Regions from separate parts of the Streptomyces sp. MMCC 100 genome, predicted to be linked through region 2. Evidence: predicted binding sites of a transcription regulator. Region 2 holds the regulator's gene; the other holds the start of a gene.
What was found. The regulator HspR, encoded in region 2, represses chaperone genes until heat shock. The targets are predictions, from matches to a motif close to TTGAGNNNNNNNNNCTCAA.
Positions count from the first base shown of each region.

Region 1: lon (endopeptidase La) is a predicted target of HspR. The motif match lies at 7,094-7,112, and genes of this name have one in related genera.

Region 1 is NZ_JBGORK020000001.1:6,555,714-6,565,912, forward strand. Features, by position in the region: gene ABS735_RS30205 (sensor histidine kinase) at 1-1,726, opposite strand, end outside; gene ABS735_RS30210 (protein phosphatase 2C domain-containing protein) at 2,180-2,971, shown strand; gene ABS735_RS30215 (MarR family winged helix-turn-helix transcriptional regulator) at 3,002-3,496, opposite strand; gene ABS735_RS30220 (lysozyme) at 3,745-4,572, shown strand; gene lon (endopeptidase La) at 4,648-7,071, opposite strand; gene ABS735_RS30230 (spermidine synthase family protein) at 7,240-7,938, shown strand; gene ABS735_RS30235 (response regulator transcription factor) at 8,052-8,786, shown strand; gene ABS735_RS30240 (sensor histidine kinase) at 8,783-9,907, shown strand; gene ABS735_RS30245 (multifunctional oxoglutarate decarboxylase/oxoglutarate dehydrogenase thiamine pyrophosphate-binding subunit/dihydrolipoyllysine-residue succinyltransferase subunit) at 10,189-10,199, shown strand, end outside.
Region 2 is NZ_JBGORK020000001.1:19,031-29,229, reverse strand. Features, by position in the region: gene clpB (ATP-dependent chaperone ClpB) at 24-2,621, opposite strand; gene ABS735_RS00120 (Rieske (2Fe-2S) protein) at 2,944-3,279, opposite strand; gene ABS735_RS00115 (helix-turn-helix transcriptional regulator) at 3,575-4,588, shown strand; gene ABS735_RS00110 (helix-turn-helix transcriptional regulator) at 4,614-5,597, shown strand; gene ABS735_RS00105 (helix-turn-helix transcriptional regulator) at 5,560-6,597, opposite strand; gene ABS735_RS00100 (sugar ABC transporter substrate-binding protein) at 6,748-7,866, opposite strand; gene ABS735_RS00095 (heat shock protein transcriptional repressor HspR) at 8,079-8,534, opposite strand; gene dnaJ (molecular chaperone DnaJ) at 8,540-9,733, opposite strand; gene grpE (nucleotide exchange factor GrpE) at 9,776-10,199, opposite strand, start outside.

The DNA of each region.
Region 1 (10,199 bases), 6.5 Mb from region 2:
CGTACCGCTCGATCTCGCTGACCGCGGCCCGGACCACGTCGACCAGCGGAACCGGAGAGGCGCTGTGCTGGACGTGCTCGGTGCCGGCGAGGACGAGGAGGTTCTCGCTGTGCCGGCGCATGACCGTGGCGAAGTGGTCGAGCTTGAACAGGGTGGCGAGGCGGTCCGGGTCCTGCTCGCGCTCCTCCAGGCTCTCGATGACGGCGAGTTGCCGCTCGACCAGGCCGAGGGTGCGCAACGCGAGGTTGACGAAGGTGGAGCCGATGCTCTTGCGCACCACCTCCAGCTGGGCGGCGGACGCGGCGAGTTCGGCGCGCAGTTCCTCGCGGGCGTCGGCCATCTTCTGCCGCTGGCCGACCAGGTGCTTGCGGTCGGACTCCAGCGTGGCGACCCGCCCGGCGAGCGTGGCGGCCTGCGTGTGCAGGGCGTTGACGGAGCGGACGACCTGCGCGAACTCGTCGTTGCGGCCGGTGAAGGCGACCGGCTCCTGGGCCGTCGGGTCCTCCGCCTGGGCCAGCCGGGCCGAGCCGCGGCGCAGCACCGACAGCGGGCGGGTGAGGGTGCGGGCCAGGGCGGTGGCGATGCCGACGGCCAGCAGGATCAGGGCGCCGAGGACGGCGATCCGGATCTCCAGCGCGGTGACGTCGTCGTCGCGCAGCTGCTCCAGGGCCTTGACGCGCTTCTCGTACAGGGCGGACTCGGCGCCGCGCATCGCGTCGACGCGGGCGGAGAGGGCGGCATCCAGCCGCTTGGTGCTGGTGCGCAGGTCGCCGTCGGAGAGCGTCGGCTCGTCGGTGAGGCCGGCGAGGTACTTCTCGGCCGAGTTGACCTCGGGCCCGGCGACCGTGGCGTCGAAGCTGCTCCGCGCCTCCTTGGGGGCACCCTCGCGGAAGTCGGCGAGAGCGGCGTCGGAGCGGACCCGGGCCTGCTGGGCGGCGGCGGAGAGCGCGTCGCGCTGCTCGGCGTCGGCGTCCGAGGAGGTGGTCGTCTCGGTCGGCAGGCCGGTGACCGGGTCGATGACGGTCTGGGTGGTGCTGGGCACGTTCAGGGCCGCGAGCAGCAGACCGCGGGTGGCGGCGGCCTGCTGGACGGCGGTGTCCAGCTCGGCGAGGGCGTACGCGCCGGAGCCCGCGCGGGGCGGCATCTCCTCGCCCAGCTTCTCGGCCAGGGCGTGGAGTTCGGTGATCGCCTCTGAGTACGCCTCGTGGGCTTCCAGCGCGGTGCTCTTGCCGGTGAGCGCGGCCCGGCGCAGCGCGGAGACGGCGTCGAGGTCCTCGCGCAGGGAGGCGGGCGTGTCGGGGTCGGCGCGCAGTTCCTCGACCTGCCGGTCGACGCGGGCGCTGCGCTGCTCGGAGGGCGCCTTGGACTTGGGGCGGCCGGCCGCGATGTACGGGGTGACCTCGTCGCGCTCGTCGGCGAGGGAGTGGGCGAGGGTCAGGGCGCCCTGGGTCTGCTCGGCGAGCGTCACCAGTTGCTGGGAGTCGTTCAGTTGACCGGAGGCGGCCACGACCGACGGCGCTCCGGCCCCGGCGACGGCGGCTGCCACGACCGCCACGGCGACGATCAGGCGGTTGCGTACGTGGGTGGGACGGCCCTTGCCGACGGGCGTCTCCGGCGGCGGAGGGGTGGAGTTTCCGGGGGTGCCGGGGGTGTGCTCCGCGCTCCCCGCGGGGGCCGTCTGCTTGCCTGTGCGACGAGGCCGCGTCTTCTGCACCGGTGCTCGCATTCCTGACTCGTGTACCCGTGGGCCCGGGTGGCGCTCCGTCAACTGGCCGGTCGGGGGTGCGTGCACCCTTCACCGGACGCTGGGCCGTCCCCCGGCCGCCGGCAGCGCGTCGGGCGGGGAGACCGCGTGAGCGGGGCAGGCCCCCCACCGGTTCCCGACCCTCCCAGTGCCGGTGGTCGGTGAGCGCGCATCATCCGACCCGCCACCCGAAGGAGTGAACCCCGGAGGGGAGTTGAGGAGCAAGTTCCCCCGGCTCGTGCCGCACGGTTGTCCGGCGAGCCGGTTGGACGTCTGCGACGGGCGGTGGCACTATGTGCCGCCACGCGCCGCCGGAGCATGGAATTCCACCCCAAATCCGGCGCCTGACCTGCGTCGCGGCGTCGATCCCGGGAGAACCCGAGGAAGGTGTCAGCCCTTTGTGAACGCCGTGAAGGGGTCGTGCAGACTGGCCGGATGCGTACGGAACTCGTCTCGGAACCAGGCCTCGCCGACCAGCCCAACGAGGACTTCGCGAGCGTCGGACTACCGGCCTCGGGAGAGGGCGGCGCACTCGTCGTGCTGGACGGTGTGACACCGCCACGGACCGCGACGGGCTGTCTGCATTCCGTGCCCTGGTTCACGGCGCGCCTGGGTGGAGCGCTGACCGAACTGACCGTTTCACTCCCGGATCTTCCCCTCGCCGAGGCCCTGTCCCGCGCCATCGCTCGTACCGCGGCGGCGCACGCGGAAACCTGTGACCTTTCTCACCCGCGTACGCCTCAGGCAACCGTGGTTCTCGCCCGCTGGTCCCCGGCCGCGGTCGAGTACCTGGTCCTGTCCGATTCGGCCCTGCTCCTGGAGGCCCCCGACGGCACCCTCACGCCCGTCCTGGACGACCGGTTGTCCCGGCTGCCCCGCTCGGCCCTCGCGACCGACGCGATGGTCGACGCCGACCTGCGCAACAAGGAGGGCGGCTTCTTCACGGCCGCGGCCGACCCCGGGGTGGCCGCTCGCGCCGTGACGGGGGCGCTGCCGCGCGCATCGGTGCGAACGGTGGCGGCGCTGACGGACGGGGCCGCGCGGTGGGTGGAGAAGTTCGGGGAGGGCGACTGGACGGAGTGCCTGGCGCTGGTGCGCAAGCAGGGCGCGCAGGCCCTGGTGGACCGGGTGCGGGAGCTGGAACGCGCGGACGCGGCGGGCGACCGGGTGTTCCTCGGGCGCAGCAAGACGCATGACGACGCGACGGTGGTCTACGCCGAGCTGTGAGAGGGGCGGCGGAACCGCCGGGGCCCGGGGCTACTTCTCCATCCCGTGATTGAGTTCGTGCAGCAGGCGGGCCAGTTCCGACACCTCGCGCGGGTCCCAGCCGGCGAGCCGGCGGGCGTACCGGGCGCGGCGGGCCTCCCGGACCCGGCCGACGCGTTCCTGGCCCTCCGGGGTCAGGGTGACGAGCCAGGCCCGGCCGTCGGCGGGGTCGGGCTCGCGGGCGACGAGCCCGAGCTCCTCCAGGGCGCGCAGCTGGCGGGACATCGTCGCCTTGCCCACGCCGATGAAGGCGGCGAGGTCGGTGGCGCGCTGGCCCCCGCACTCGCCGAGCCGGACCAGCAGGCCGTACGCCGACGACTCCAGGTCGGGGTGGACCTCCCGGGCCATCTCGCCCTGGTTGGCCCGGGCCCGCCGCAGCAGGACCGTCATCTCCCGCTCCAGGGCCAGGAACTCGGGTTGGTTCACACCACTGCCGGACAGGTGGGATCCAACTCCGCGACCGCCGCCGTTCCCGTCTTCGTGCACGTCAGCCCCTGCCTCGATTTTCCGGTCCTGAAAGTTTCCGCCACGGGCCGCCATCACCGCAGCTCGCCAAGTATTTCGCAGGCTTAGACCAACGGCGGCTTCCGGTGCCTCTTCCACCCGCCGTTTCTACGTGCGTAGAGTCTTCACCGGACCTCCGGATGGCATGCGCACGCCATCCAGTGCCATCCAGGGGGTCTCCCCACTCGCGCATCCCCCACCGAGCACCACCGAGCCATCGGAGGCACGTCATGCTCGTGCACAGACCCGGATCGGCCCGCGGACGGCGCTTCGCCGTCACCGGGGTCCTGCTCGCCGCGTTCTCCCTCGTGTTCACCCTTCCGGCCGACGCGTCGTCGTCCGCCGACGTCCCGCCGCGCGGCTCCGCCCACATGGGCATGGGCGTCGCGGCCCACGACGGCGAACACGGCACCCCCGTCCCGGGCCGCGCGGCCCAGACCGAGGGCGTCGACGTCTCCAGCCACCAGGGCAACGTTGCCTGGTCGACCCTGTGGAACAGCGGGGTCAAGTGGGCCTACGCCAAGGCCACCGAGGGGACGTACTACACCAACCCCTACTTCGCCCAGCAGTACAACGGCTCCTACAACGTCGGCATGATCCGGGGCGCGTACCACTTCGCCACCCCGGACACGACGAGCGGCGCCACCCAGGCCAACTACTTCGTCGACCACGGCGGCGGCTGGTCCAGGGACGGCAAGACGCTGCCGGGCGCGCTCGACATCGAGTGGAACCCGTACGGCGCCACCTGCTACGGCAAGTCGCAGAGCGGGATGGTGACCTGGATCCGCGACTTCCTGAACACCTACAAGGCCCGCACCGGCCGGGACGCCGTGATCTACACGGCCACCAGCTGGTGGACCCAGTGCACCGGCAACTACGGCGGCTTCGCCGCGAACAACCCGCTGTGGATCGCCCGGTACGCCTCGACGGTGGGCACGCTGCCGGCCGGCTGGGGCTTCTACACGATGTGGCAGTACACGTCGTCCGGTCCGACGGTCGGCGACCACAACAAGTTCAACGGCGCGCTGGACCGCGTCCAGGCCCTCGCCAACGGCTGACGGGCCCGCGCGGACAGACGAAGGCCCGGACTCGGCGGAGTCCGGGCCTTCCCCTTTTCCCGTCCGGTCACGCCGTCACGCCGCGACCGGAACCTCCCGCTGCGCCCCGTTGGCGGCGGGGGCGAGCGCCAGTTCCAGGACCTGGCGGACGTCGGTGACGGCGTGGACGTCGAGCTTGTCCAGCACCTGGGCCGGGACGTCGTCCAGGTCGGGCTCGTTGCGCTTGGGGATGATCACCGTGGTGATCCCCGCCCGGTGCGCGGCGAGCAGCTTCTGCTTGACCCCGCCGATCGGCAGCACCCGCCCGGTCAGCGAGACCTCGCCGGTCATCGCCACGTCGGTGCGGACCAGCCGGCCCGAGAGCAGCGAGGCGAGGGCCGTGGTCATGGTGACGCCGGCGCTCGGGCCGTCCTTGGGGACCGCGCCCGCCGGGAAGTGGATGTGCGCTCCCCGGTCCTTCAGGTCGCCCACCGGCAGCTCCAGCTCGGCGCCGTGGCTGCGCAGGAAGCTCAGCGCGATCTGCGCCGACTCCTTCATCACGTCGCCCAGCTGACCGGTCAGGGTCAGCCCCGCCGCGCCGGTCTCCGGGTCGGCCAGCGACGCCTCGACGTAGAGGACGTCGCCGCCCGCGCCGGTGACCGCGAGGCCGGTGGCCACGCCCGGCACCGAGGTGCGCCGCTCCGCCGGGTCCTGCGCGGACTCGGGCACGTGGTGCGGCCGGCCGATCAGACCGCGCAGGTCGGCGTCGGTGACGGTGAACGGCAGCTCCCGCTCGCCCAGTTCGTGCTGGGCCGCCACCTTGCGCAGCAGCCGCGCGATGGACCGCTCCAGGGTGCGCACGCCCGCCTCGCGGGTGTACTCGCCCGCCAGCTTGCGCAGCGCGCCCTCGTCGACGGTGACCTCGTCGGCGTCCAGTCCCGCCCGCTCCAGCTGGCGCGGGAGCAGGTGGTCACGGGCGATGACGACCTTCTCGTCCTCGGTGTAGCCGTCGAGGCGGACCAGCTCCATGCGGTCGAGCAGGGCCTCCGGGATGGCCTCCAGGACGTTGGCGGTGGCCAGGAAGACCACGTCGGACAGGTCCAGCTCGACCTCCAGGTAGTGGTCCCGGAAGGTGTGGTTCTGGGCCGGGTCGAGGACTTCGAGCAGGGCCGCGGCCGGGTCGCCCCGGAAGTCGGAGCCCACCTTGTCGATCTCGTCGAGCAGGACGACCGGGTTCATCGACCCCGCCTCCTTGATCGCCCGCACGATCCGGCCGGGCAGCGCGCCGACGTACGTACGCCGGTGGCCGCGGATCTCGGCCTCGTCGCGGACACCGCCGAGGGCGACGCGGACGAACTTGCGGCCCATCGCGTGGGCGACGGACTCGCCGAGCGAGGTCTTGCCGACGCCGGGCGGGCCGACCAGGGCCAGCACGGCACCGCCACGCCTGCCGCCGACGACGCCGAGGCCCCGGTCGCCGCGCCGCTTGCGCACGGCCAGGTACTCGGTGATGCGCTCCTTCACGTCCTCCAGGCCCGCGTGCTCGGCGTCGAGCACCGCCTGGGCGCCCCGGATGTCGTAGGCGTCCTCGGTGCGCTCGCTCCACGGCATCTCCAGGACCGTGTCGAGCCAGGTGCGGATCCAGGAGCCCTCGGGCGACTGGTCGGAGGACCGCTCCAGCTTGTCGACCTCCTTGAGCGCGGCCTCGCGGACCTTCTCGGGCAGGTCGGCGGCCTCGACGCGGGCGCGGTAGTCGTCGGACTCCTCGCCGTCCTGCTCGCCGTTGATCTCGCGCAGCTCCTTGCGTACGGCTTCGAGCTGGCGGCGCAGCAGGAACTCCCGCTGCTGCTTGTCGACGCCCTCCTGGACGTCCTTGGCGATGGTCTCGGCGACGTCCTGCTCGGCGAGGTGGTCGCGCAGCTGCTGGGTGGCGAGCTTGAGGCGGGCGACCGGGTCGGTGGTCTCCAGCAGCTCGACCTTCTGCTCGGTGGTCAGGAACGGCGAGTAGCCGGAGTTGTCGGCGAGCGCGGACACGTCGTCGATGGCCTGGACCCGGTCGACGACCTGCCAGGCGCCGCGCTTGCGCAGCCATGCGGTGGCGAGTGCCTTGTACTCCGTCACCAGCTCGGTGACCTGGCCGGGCAGCGGCTCGGGGACGGTCTCGTCGACCCGGGTGCCCTCGACCCAGAGCGCGGCACCCGGGCCGGTGGTGCCGGCGCCGATGCGCACCCGGCCCCGGCCGCGGATCAGGGCGCCGGGGTCGCCGTCGGCCAGGCGGCCGACCTGCTCGACCGTGCCGAGCACGCCGGTGGCGGCGTGGGTGCCGTCGATGCGGGGGACGAGGAGGACGCGGGGCTTGCCGGGCTCGGACCTGGCGGCGGCCTGGGCGGCCTCCACCGCGGCCCGTACCTCGGCGTCGCTCAGGTCCAGGGGGACGACCATTCCGGGCAGGACCACTTCGTCGTCGAGCGGCAGCACGGGCAGGGTGAGCGGTGTGAAGGCGGCGGACTCAGCAGCCATGATCTCCCCTTCGGCAGTCAAGTTGAGTTACATCGACTCAATGAAAGCGAGTCCTTGATTGTTCCCCAGGGCGTGTTCGCTCTGAGCGATCAAGCGCCGCGGGGGCACTTCCCGCCTCTGGGGACAGCACCGTCGTACCGGTCGGCATTCCTTTGCCAGGATGGGCCGATGCCCCTCACTACCCACGACTCCCCCGACGCCCCCGAGGTGCTGGACCGCCGCGAGGGTCCGTACGGCGAGGTGGTCCTGCGTCGGCACGGGACGCTGCTGCAGATCATCGCGAACGGCTGCTTCCTGATGGACACCTCCGACGGGCGTTCGGAGCGGCGCCTGATCGACGCGGCGGCCGACGCGCTGGCCGCCTCCGGCGGGCGGACCGCGCCGCACCTGCTCATCGGCGGGCTCGGCGTCGGCTTCTCCCTCGCGCACGCGGCCGCCGATGACCGCTGGGGCAGGATCGCGGTCGTCGAACGCGAGGGCGCCATCATCGACTGGCACCGCGCCGGGCCGCTGGCCGCGCTCTCCACCGACGCGCTGGCCGATCCGCGCGCGGAGATCGTCGAGGCGGACCTGGTCGAGTACGTCAATGAGACATCCGACACGTACGACGCCCTGTGCCTGGACATCGACAACGGCCCCGGCTGGACCGTCACCGAGGGCAACGACGGGCTGTACGCGCCGTCCGGACTGGCGGGCTGCGCACGGCTGTTGAGGCCCGGCGGGGTGCTTGCCGTATGGTCCGCGCAGCCCTCTCCGGAATTCGAAGAAACCTTGCGTAATGCCGGTTTCCAGCAGGTGCGTACCGAAGAGATCCCCGTTGCCCGGGGCGTTCCGGACGTCGTTCACATCGGCATCGGGCCTGGATAGCAAAGGCGCGGTGACTCCCCGTACGCTGCTGCCCTGACGCGGATCATTCAAGCGTCAAGCGCAGTCATGGGATCACCCCACGGATTCCGGAAAGCACACCTCAGGGGCGGGCGATGGAGCAGACACAGACCTCCCACAACAACACGGCCACCCAGGGCGCCCAGCGCCGGGTGCTGGTGGTCGAGGACGATCAGACGATCGTGGACGCCATCGCGACCCGCCTGCGCGCCGAGGGATTCCTGGTGCAAACGGCGGGCGACGGACCGTCCGCCGTCGACACGGCCGAGGCATGGCAGCCCGACCTGCTGATCCTCGACATCATGCTGCCCGGCTTCGACGGCCTGGAGGTCTGCCGCCGTGTGCAGGCCCAGCGGCCGGTGCCGGTGCTGATGCTCACCGCGCGCGACGACGAGACGGACATGCTGGTCGGCCTCGGCGTGGGCGCCGACGACTACATGACCAAGCCCTTCTCGATGCGCGAGCTGGCCGCCCGCGTGCACGTGCTGCTGCGGCGGGTCGAGCGGGCCGTGGTGGCCGCCTCGACGCCGCGCAGCGGCATCCTGCGCCTGGGCGAGCTGGAGATCGACCACGCGCAGCGCCGGGTGCGGGTGCGCAGCGAGGATGTCCACCTCACGCCGACCGAGTTCGACCTGCTGGTCTGCCTGGCGAACACCCCGCGCGCGGTGCTCTCCCGCGAGCAGCTGCTCGCCGAGGTGTGGGACTGGGCGGACGCCTCGGGCACCCGGACCGTGGACAGCCACATCAAGGCGCTGCGCCGGAAGATCGGCGCCGAGCGCATCCGTACCGTGCACGGCGTGGGCTACGCGTTGGAGACGCCGACGCCATGAGCCGAGGACGGGAAGCCGCACGGAGGAACCCCGGCCCTCGGAGCACCGGGGATCCCTGGGGTGGCGTACGCCCGTTCTCGATCAAGACCAAGCTGGGCGCGCTGGTCGTCACATCGGTGCTGATCACCACCGGCCTCTCGGTGATAGCGGTGCACACCAAGACGGAGCTGCGCTTCATCACGGTGTTCTCGATGATCGCCACGCTGCTGATCACGCAGTTCGTGGCGCACTCGCTGACCGCGCCGCTGGACGAGATGAACGCCGTCGCCCGGTCCATCTCCCACGGCGACTACACCCGCCGGGTGAGTGAGAACCGCCGCGACGAGCTGGGCGACCTGGCCGTCACCATCAACCGCATGGCCGACGACCTGGAGGCCCAGGACCTCCAGCGCAAGGAGCTGGTGGCGAACGTCTCGCACGAGCTGCGCACCCCGATCGCGGGCCTGCGCGCGGTGCTGGAGAACATCGTCGACGGGGTCACCGAGGCCGACCCCGAGACCATGCGCACGGCGCTCGGGCAGACCGAGCGGCTCGGCCGGCTGGTGGAGACGCTGCTGGACCTCTCCCGCCTGGACAACGGCGTCATACCGCTGCGCAAGCGGCGCTTCGAGGTGTGGCCGTACCTGTCGGGCGTGCTGAAGGAGGCCAACATGGTCGCGTCGGCCCGCGCAGGCATTGCTTCCGGTTCCGGCAGCCACACCCGCACCGACGTGCACCTGGCCCTGGACGTCTTCCCGCCGGAGCTGACCGCGCACGCCGACCCCGAGCGCATCCACCAGGTCGTCGCCAACCTCATCGACAACGCCGTCAAGCACAGCCCGCCGCACGGCCGGGTGACGGTCAGGGCGCGCCGCGGCGAGCTGCCGGAATCCCTTGAGCTGGAGGTTCTCGACGAAGGGCCCGGCATTCCGCGCTCGGAGTGGCGCCGGGTGTTCGAGCGGTTCAACCGGGGTTCGGTGTCGCGGCCTCACGGTCCGGGCAGCGACGGCGGCACCGGTCTGGGCCTCGCGATCGCGCGCTGGGCGGTGGATCTGCACGGCGGCCGGATCGGGGTGGCCGAATCCGAGCGGGGCTGCCGGATCCTCATCACTCTTCCGGGCCTGCCGTCGACGTCCGGTTGACGTAGGGTTCGAAGCGGAGCGTCAAGATCCACTGCATCCGCCCTGGCGGACACGTGTGATCAGGCACAGGCCCGCGTTTTTTCAGGCGCCGGGTCGCGGTCTCCCGATCCCTCACGCAGCAGAACCTCGCTTGTTTCCCGCCATTTCCAGCGCCGAAACGCGGTCTGCGATGTGACTTACACGACGATGAACGGGCCCGGTCTGACCTTCGGGGTCGTCAAGGCGTAGCCTTGATTCCCGCTGTCCACCATCTTGTGAAGCGGAAGAGGGCGGTTCTCGCCGTGTCGCCACA
Region 2 (10,199 bases):
GCCGGGGCGGGCGCGGCGGCCGGCTACAGCGTCTTGCCGCTCGCCGGACCCACGATCAGGTCCTCGCCGAAGCGGTCCACGCGGACCGTGTCGCCGTCCTTGATCTCGCCGGAGAGGATCTCCCGGGCGAGCCGGTCGCCGATCGCGGTCTGGACGAGGCGGCGCAGCGGGCGGGCGCCGTAGGCCGGGTCGTTGCCCTCCTCCGCCAGCCAGGCGAGGGCCTCTTCGGTGACCTCCAGGGTGAGGCGGCGTTCGGCGAGCCGCCGGGCCAGGCCGTTGATCTGCAGCCGCGCGATCCGGCTCAGCTCGTCCTTGCTCAGCGCCGAGAAGACCACCAGGTCGTCGAGCCGGTTGAGGAACTCCGGCTTGAAGGAGGACCGCACCACCTCCAGGACCTGCTGCTTCTTCTCCGCCTCGCCGGTCGTCGGGTCGACCAGGTACTGGCTGCCCAGGTTGGAGGTGAGCACCAGGATGGTGTTGCGGAAGTCGACGGTGCGGCCCTGCCCGTCGGTGAGGCGCCCGTCGTCCAGCACCTGGAGCAGGATGTCGAAGACCTCGGGGTGCGCCTTCTCCACCTCGTCGAGCAGCACGACGGTGTACGGCCGCCGCCGCACGGCCTCGGTGAGCTGGCCGCCCTCCTCGTACCCCACGTATCCGGGCGGGGCGCCCACGAGCCTGGCGACGCTGTGCTTCTCGCTGTACTCGCTCATGTCGATACGGACCATGGCCCGCTCGTCGTCAAAGAGGAAGTCGGCGAGCGCCTTGGCCAGCTCGGTCTTGCCGACACCGGTCGGGCCGAGGAAGAGGAACGACCCGGTCGGCCGGTCGGGGTCGGCGATCCCGGCGCGGGAGCGGCGTACGGCGTCGGAGACGGCCCGTACGGCTTCGGTCTGCCCGATGAGCCGCTTGCCGAGCTCGTCCTCCATGCGCAGCAGCTTCTGCGTCTCCCCCTCCATCAGCCGCCCGGCGGGGATGCCGGTCCAGGAGGCGACGACGTCCGCGATGTCGTCGGCGCCGACCTCCTCCTTGACCATGGTGTCCCTGGCGACCTCCTCCTCGGCCTCGGAGGCGGCCTCCAGGTCCCGCTCCAGGGTGGGGATCTCGCCGTAGAGCAGCTTGCTGGCGGTGTCGAAGTCGCCGTCGCGCTGGGCGCGTTCGGCCTGCCCGCGCAGTTCGTCGAGCTTCTCCTTCAGCTCGCCGACCCGGTTGAGGGACTGCTTCTCCTTCTCCCAGCGGGCGTTGAGGCCCCGCAGCTCCTCCTCCTTGTCGGCGAGGTCGCGCCGCAGCCGCTCCAGGCGTTCGAGGGAGGCGGCGTCGGTCTCCTTGCCGATCGCCAGCTCCTCCATCTTCAGCCGGTCGACGGCGCGCTGGAGTTCGTCGATCTCGACGGGCGAGGAGTCGATCTCCATGCGCAGCCGGGAGGCGGCCTCGTCGACGAGGTCGATGGCCTTGTCGGGCAGGAAGCGGGAGGTGATGTACCGGTCGGAGAGACTGGCCGCGGCCACCAGCGCGCTGTCCGCGATCTGCACCTTGTGGTGGGCCTCGTAGCGGCCCTTGAGCCCGCGCAGGATGGCGATCGAGTCCTCGACGGTGGGCTCGGCGACCAGCACCTGCTGGAAGCGCCGCTCCAGGGCGGGGTCCTTCTCGATCCGCTCCCGGTACTCGTCGAGGGTGGTGGCGCCGACCATGCGCAGCTCACCGCGCGCGAGCATCGGCTTGAGCATGTTCCCGGCGTCCATGGCGGAGTCCCCGCCGGCCCCGGCACCGACGACGGTGTGCAGCTCGTCGATGAAGGTGACGATCTGCCCGTCGGAGTCCTTGATCTCGGCGAGCACGGTCTTCAGCCGCTCCTCGAACTCACCGCGGTACTTGGCGCCGGCGACCATGGCCCCGAGGTCCAGCGCCACCAGCCGCTTGTCCTTCAGCGACTCGGGCACGTCCCCCTTGATGATCCGCTGGGCGAGCCCTTCGACGACGGCGGTCTTGCCGACGCCGGGCTCGCCGATGAGAACGGGGTTGTTCTTGGTCCGCCGGCTGAGCACCTGGACCACCCGCCGGATCTCCTGGTCACGCCCGATGACGGGGTCGAGCTTCCCGTCCCGTGCGGCGGCGGTGAGGTCGGTGCCGAACTTCTCCAGGGCCTTGTACTGGCCCTCGGGGTCGGCGGTGGTCACGCGTCGCCCTCCCCTCGCCTTGCGGAAGGCCTCCTGCAGCTTCTTCGCACTGGCTCCCTGCCCCTCCAGTACCTCACCGGCCGCGCCGCCCTTCGCGGCGATGCCGAGGAGCAGGTGCTCGGTGGAGAGGTACTCGTCCCCGAGTTCCTTGGCGCGGGCCTGGGCGTCGGCGACCACGGCGAGCATCTCACGGCTGGGCTGCGGGGGCGCGACGGTGGACCCGGTCACGCTGGGCAGCCCGCCGACGATGCGCTCGGCGCCGGAGCGTACGACGGCGAGGTCGGCCTCGACGGCGGCGAGCAGGTCGGTGATGTTCTCGTTGTCCTGCCCCTGGAGCAGCGCAAGGAGCAGGTGGGCGGGGGTGAGGTCGGCGTTTCCCTCGGTCACGGCCCGGTTGCTGGCCGCGTTGATCGCGTCCCGGCTCCGGTTGGTCAGCTCGGCGTCCACGTTCTGGCTCTCCTCCTCGCGTCGGCCGTCGGCGGTCCGGCCTTGTCTCCCAGTGCTGACTCATCCAACGTACACAAAGTTGAGTCTATTCCACTCAAGGGACGGGGGACACGTGTTCCCGCCGGGGGGCACCAGGGTGGTGGCACGGGGGTGCTCACGGGGACCGAACCGCGCCGCACGAGAGCTTTTTCGGCCAGCCGCAGAACCGGCGGGTTTCGCGAGATGTCCGCACATGCGACAGCGGCGTCACCGTGTTCAGGTCACGGTGACGCCGCTGCCGGGGGGAAGCACCTGAGCGATCTGTTGCGACGGGGGAATCGCGTCAGGCACTGCGGGGGGTGGCCGAGATGGTCCTCACTTCGGGGACGTCCGGCTGCTCGAGCCGGTGGTCCCGCTGATCCAGGTTCACAAAAATCATTCCGTACCGGATGGCACACCGCACAGGCTGCGGCGCCCCCCGAGGCCGCCGCAGACACCGGTACGCCCGCACGTCGCCGTCCTCGTCCAGCGTGACGACGACCGGCTCGCCGAAGACGGTCACCATCAGGGAGTCACCGGCGTGCGGGATCGCGGTGACCAGGTCGATGAAGTGCCAGCCGGAGCGGTAGGCGGTGGCCATTTCTCGCCGGAAGGAGCGGTCGTCAGGTGGCGTCGTCATGTCGATCAGTCCCACACGGTGTCGGCCGGAAGGGACTCGGGCTTCTCGCCCGCGACCCCAACCGCCGCCGAGTGAGTGCCACCCGCCTCGTGCTCGCTGCTTGTCCCACCTGAGAGGCCGGCCAGCGCGCCGAAGGCCACAACGGTGGAGAAGGCAGCAACAAGCACCGAGCGAAGCATTCTCATACGCATAGTCGGCTTCGTCCTCACTTGATGGTCCCTCGTTCCCCCGTCCGATAAGACGATGGCTCATTCAGGCACGTCATGGCCACACAATCGGTGCATCATGTTCCTGCATGTTCAGGACCCTGGGGGGTGGATATTCAGTGATAAATGGGACCAATCCGGAGCATCCCCATTCGACGTATGAGCTGTGCTCCGAGGGGCGCCGCCTCTACGCCGATGCTCTCCGGGCCGGTCGCGTACTCAGGGCCGATGCCGAATCCGCTCCGTGCCTGGTGGACTTGGCGCTGCTCCACCTCGACCCCGACGACGGCGACTGGATGCGCCCGGTTCCGCCGTCGGTAGCACTGGCCCAACGGCTCAATCCGATCGAACGCGAGATCACTGAGCACCGACGGCAGTCCATAGCCCTGGCCGACCTCTTCGAGCCGTTCATGGACATCAGTGCCCAGGAGACGAGCCCAGGTCACTCCATCACGGTCCTGGAAGGTCTCGACCGCATCAACGCGGCACTGGACCTGGCGACGGCCCAGTGCCACACCGAGGTACTCACGATCCAGCCGAGCAGCCACCGCCGCCCGGAGAAGCGTCTGATGGAGGGCCTGGAGCGAGACAAACCCCTGATCGATCGAGGCGTCCGCATCCGTACCCTCTACCAGCACACCGCCCGATACAGTCCGGACAGGATCGCCTATGCGGATCAGTTCGCGGACGGCAAGGTGGAGTACCGAACCATCGACGAACTCGTGGAGCGGCTCATCATCTGCGACGGGACGGTCGCATTCCTTCCCGTCCGTGAAGACCGGCAGGTCGCGCTGGAGCTCCGCCATCCCGGCCTGGTCCAGTACCTGGTACGGGTCTTCGAGTTCATCTGGAGCCGCGCGGTACCGCTGAGTGCCGGCGCCCCCTACGAACCCGCCTCGGACGGCATAACCGAGATCCAGCACTCGATCGCGAAGCTACTGGTCGAAGGCCACGTCGACGAGGCCATCGCCCGCCGCCTGGGGATGAACGTGCGCACCTGCCGCGCGCACATCGCCAAGCTCGCCCAGGTTCTGGGCAGTGGCAGTCGCGCCCAACTCGGTTTCCTCATAGCTCAGTCCGGGATCCTGGAGAAGGATCACTGATCCCAACCGACGAAGAGAGCCACACGTGACCCCAGAGGTGCATCACCACGAAACGGAGGAGCTGTGTGATGCGGGCCTGGAAATCTACGCCCGCGCCCTGCGGGAAGGACACCTTCCCAGCGTCGAGGCGGCAACGGCACCCTGCCTGATCGACAACGGGATGCTCCACCCCGCAATCGACGACCTGGACCGGCTCGAGCCCGTCCCGCCGGCCGTCGCCCTGCAGCGCCTGCTGCGCTCCTCGGAGGACCGCATCGCCGACGAGCGGCGTCGCGGGCAACGCATGGCCGACATCTTCGAGCCCCTCATGCGCCTGGGCGCACGCAACGCCGCCGACGAGGACACCCCGGCGCTCAGAATCCTCAGCAGCAAGAGACGGACGAGCCAGGCCATCGAAGAAGCCATGGCCGAAGGCAGAAGAGAACTCCTCGCGATCCAGCCGCACGACTCACACGTCACCAAGCGCCCCGACATACTCGAAGGGGCCATGAAGCGGGACCAGGCCTTCCTCGATCGCGGCGCCCGCGTCCGGGCGTTGTACCAGCACACCATCCGCCACGCCCCCTACACACGCGCCCGCTACGAGCAACTGACCGGCGACGTGGAGGCCCGCACGCTCGACGAGGTGACCGAACGCCTCATCGTCGTCGACCGCACCGTCGCCTTCATCCCCGCCAGCGCCGACCGCTCACTCGCCCTCGAAGTCCGCCACCCCGCCCTCATCGCCTACTTCGTCAACACCTTCGACCGCCTCTGGCACCTCGCCACCCCCATGCACCCCCAAGCGGTCCACCCGCCCACCCTCAACGGCATCACCCCCCGCCAACGCGCCATAGCCGCCCTCCTCGTCGAGGGACACACCGACTCCGACGTCGCCGAGCGCCTCGGCATGAACGTCCGTACCGCGCGGGTCCACATCGCCAAACTCGCCGCCATCCTCGGCAGCGAGAGCCGGGCTCAGCTCGGGTATCTCATCGGGCAGTCGGGGATTCTCGACCGGGAAGGATGACGGGCGCGGGGACGGTCCGCGGGGAGCCGTCCAGTCCGGCCTGGGCTATGCGCACGCCCAACTGCGTGCGGCTGGCGGCGCCCAGGGTCTCCGACAGGCGGGCGATGTGGGCGCGGGCCGTGCGGACGCTGATGCCGAGACGTTCCGCGATCACCGCGTCCTGGTGGCCCTCCGCGAGGAGCGCCGCGATGGACTGCTCGCGGTGGGAGATGCCCTCGATGCCGGTGTCGGGGAGCGGGGCCGTCAACGGGATCGCCAGGCGCCACAGGCGTTCGAAGACCGTGACCAGGTAGGAGATCAGGGCGGGGTGGCGCAGTTCCAGGGCCATCGTGCGATCGGTGTTGGCGGGGATGAAGGCCACCGTGCGGTCGAAGAGGATGAGGCGGTCGATGACCTCGTCCAGGGTGCGGGCCTCCACCGCCTCGCCCATCAGCTCCAGGTAGTTGAGCAGGCCCTGCCCGTGCCGGGCCACGTGCGTGTACAGGTCCCGCATCCGCACCCCGCGCCCGCGCAGCGCCAGCGCCCGGTGCAGCCCCTCCGACAGCTCGTGCTCGCGCCGGATGCCGCCGGGCTGGACGGTGAGCACCTCCGTCGTACAGGCCTGCGTCGCCTCGTCCATCGCGGCCTGGATGCGGGACAGTCCGTCGAGGACCCGGATCGCCGTGCTCTCCGTGCCGGCCGGGTCCTGGAGCAGCCGGCCGAGGCCCGCGTACCACTCGAAGGCCTCCACCGCCGAACCCACCCGCCGCTGACTGGCGCTGACCTCCTCGTGGACCCCGCGCAGCAGCCGCGTCATGACCTCCTGCGGGGAGGTCGGCACCAGCCAGTCCATGTCGTCGGGGTCGGGGTGCAGCAGGGCCAGTTCGAGGAGGCAGGGGACCGGCTCGGCGTCACGGCGCGGCACTCGGCCGCGTCTGACGGCCCGGGAGTACAAGCGGTCCCCGGCCGCGCACAGCCGGTCGGCCCCGTGCGGGTGCTCCTGAGCCCCGTGCCCGGCCATCGCCCATCCCACCCCCGGTTCCGGCTCTTCCGCAGCGCAACTATGCGCGGCCGGGACCGGCTCCGCAACAAGGCTCCGCACGGAGCGGGGGACGAAATGGGCCGGTTGCCACCGAAATACCCGAGCCGTGGGAACGGGACGGGACGCGGGCTACTTCAGCCCGACCTCCGCGCACGCGTCGGCGTACTTGGCGGTGCAGATGTCGGTGACCTTGTAGAACCCCTCCGCGACGACCGTGTCCTCGATGTTGTCCTTGGTGAGGGCGACGACGGGGACGAGCTGGGCGGGGATGCCCTTGTGGGTGGGGCTGTCGACCTTGTCGCGGGCGAGCGCTTCGAACTGGATGTCACGGCCCTGGACCCGCGCCACGGCCATCTCCGCGGCGTTCTCGGCCTCCTGCGGATAGGACTTGTACACGCTCATGTACTGCTCGTCGGCGACGATCCGCTGCACCGCCGAGAGTTCCGCGTCCTGGCCGGTGATCGGGGGCAGGTCCGTGACGCCCGCGTCCTCGAGGGCCTTGATGATGCCGCCGGCCATGCCGTCGTTGGCGGAGTAGACGCCCGCGATGTTCTTCTTGCCGATCTTCTCGATCGCCTCGGTCATGTTCGCCTCGGCGTTCTCCGGCTTCCAGTCCTTGGTGTCGAAGGACTGGGCGATCGTCAGCTTGCCGTTCAGCTCGGACAGCGCGCCCGCCTTGAACTGCTTGGCGTTGGGGTCGGTCGACGAGCCGTTCATCATGACGATCTTGTCGGAGCTGTTCGGGTCGCCGCCGAGCGCCTCGATCAGCGAGCGGCCCTGGACCTCACCGACCAGCTCGTTGTCGAAGGAGATGTAGGCGTCGATCGGGCCCTCGGCGAGCCGGTCGTAGGCGATCACGGGGATGCCCGCGTCCTTGGCCTTCTGCACGCCGTCCGCGATGGCGTGCGCGTCGACCGCGTCCAGCACGATCACGTCGACCTTGTCGTCGACCATCTGCTGCATCTGCTGGGCCTGCTTGGCCGCGCTGGCCTCGGCGTTGGCGTACTTGACGTTGCCCTCGTCGCGGGTGAGGTCACCGACCTTCGCCTTGAAGAAGGGGTAGTCGAACTGCTCGTAGCGCGTGTTCTCCTTCTCCGGCAGCAGCAACCCGACGGTGAGGTCGTTGCCCTTGGTCGGGCTCGCGTCGTCGCTGCTCTCCGACGCGCCCAGCACACCGCAGGAGGCCAGCGAGAAGGTCATCAGGGACGCGGCCACGGATATGGCGATACGACGGGCACGGCTACTCACTGCGCTTTGCCTTCCGACACACGGGTGTGGTTGGTGAACCGGGGACCCCGGGCAACTCGGGTGACCCTGGCGCCCCTGGTGAAGGAAGCCAACGCTGTCTTCACCAAATCGTCAAGAAGTACTAGACCAATGAGACAGCACCGTTGTGAACAAGCCCCGGAGGACGGGTCTGTCCTCCGGGGCCTGCGATGCCGTTTCCCTTGTGCCGCCTGTCAGTCCGATGACTGGCCGTGGCGCTTGGGCCGCCAGACCACCAGGGCGCTGGTCTGCTGTACCTCTTGGTAAGGGACCAGGTCACGGCGGTAGGACGCGTGTACCGCGGCCTCGCGCTGACGCATCGCCGTGGCCGCGCCGTCGAGCGCGGCGGCCAGCTCCGCCGCCCGGGCCTGGAGCGCGGCGACCTGGTTCTCCAGCTCGATGATGCGCTTGATTCCGGCCAGGTTGATGCCCTCGTCCTGCGACAACTGCTGAACCTGCCGGAGCAGTTCGATGTCACGCGCCGAGTAGCGCCGGCCGCGGCCGGCCGTGCGGTCGGGGGAGACCAGGCCGAGACGGTCGTACTGCCGCAGGGTCTGCGGGTGCAGTCCGGAGAGCTGGGCCGCCACCGAGATGACGTAGACCGGGGTGTCCTCGGTCAGTTCGTACGGGTTGCGTCGACGACCGTCCATTCCCGTCAAGCTCCCTTCGCGGCCTGGAACAACTCCGCCCGCGGATCCTCGTCCGCGGTCGCCTCGCGATACGCCTCGAGCGCGTCACGAGCCTTCCCCGTCAGATCCTTCGGAACACTCACCTCCACGGTGACCAGGAGGTCGCCGCGGGTGCCGTCCTTGCGGACCGCGCCCTTGCCCCGGGCCCGCATGGTACGGCCGCCCGGCGTGCCCGCCGGCAGCTTCAGCGTGACGGGCGGACCGCCCAGGGTCGGGACCCTGACCTCGCCGCCGAGGGCCGCCTCGGCGTAGGTGACCGGGACGGTGACGGTGAGGTTGTCGCCCCTGCGGCCGAAGACGGGGTGTTCCTTGACGTGCACGACCACGTACAGGTCGCCCGCGGGGCCGCCCCGCTCGCCCGGCGTGCCCTTGCCGCGCAGCCGGATGCGCTGCCCGTCCGACACCCCGGCGGGGATACGGACCTGCATCGTCCGCGAGGACTTGGCGCGTCCGGAGCCCTTGCAGACGTCACAGGGGTCCTCGGCGATCAGCCCGCGGCCCTTGCAGTCCGGGCACGGGTCGGTGAGCGAGAAGCCGCCGCCCGAACCCCGGGCGACCTGCCCGGTGCCGACACAGGTCGGGCACACGCGCGGTGTGCCGTTCTTGTCGCCGGTGCCCGAACAGGCCTTGCAGGGCGCCTGCGAGGACATCCGCAGCGGCACGGTCGCGCCCTCGATGGCCTCGATGAAGCTCAGGGTGACCTCGGACTCGATGTCCTGCCCGCGCCGCGGCTGCGTGCGCGTGCCGCCACCCGGCGAACCGCCGGTGCGGTTGAACAGGCCGCCGAAGACGTCCCCGAGGCCGCCGCCGAAGCCGCCGGCGCCACCCTGGCCCCCGCCCTGGGCGCCGCCTCCGAAGAGGTCGCCCAGGTCGAAGTTGAAGGTGCCGCCGCCCGCGCCCGGCCCCGGCCGGAAACCGCCGTTGCCGAAGAGGCTGCGGGCCTCGTCGTACTCCTTGCGCTTCTTGGGGTCACCGAGGATGTCGTTGGCCTCGGAGATCTCCTTGAAGCGCTCCTCCGCCTTGACGTTTCCCTTGTTGGCGTCCGGGTGGTTCTCGCGGGCGAGCTTCCGGTACGCCTTCTTGATCTCGGCCTCGGTGGCGTCCTTGGGGACGCCGAGAACCTTGTAGTAGTCCTTCTCGATGAAGTCCTTCGTACTCATCCCCGACGTCCCTCCTCTCGTGCCCTGCTCGTCACTTCGAGCTCAGCCCTCGTCCGGGCCACCGCTCTCCTTGGTCCCGGCGTTGTCCTCCGCGTCGGAGCCGTCCTGCGCCTCGGAGCCGGCCTCGGCCGGTTTGACCGTCTGGGCGCCCGGCTGCGGCTCGGCGACCGCCACCCGCGCGGGGCGGATGGTGCGTTCGCCGATCCGGTACCCGGGCTGCAGGATCGCCACGCACGTCGTCTCGGTGACGTCCGGTGCGTAGGAGTGCATCAGGGCCTCGTGGATCGTCGGGTCGAAGGGCTCGCCCTCCTTGCCGAACTGCTGGAGGCCCAGCTTGGCGACCGTGGTCTCCAGCGACTCCGCGACGGACTTGAAGCCGCCGACCAGTTCGCCGTGCTCCCGGGCGCGCCCGACGTCGTCGAGCACGGGAAGCAGCTCGGACAGGAGGTTCGCGACGGCGATCTCC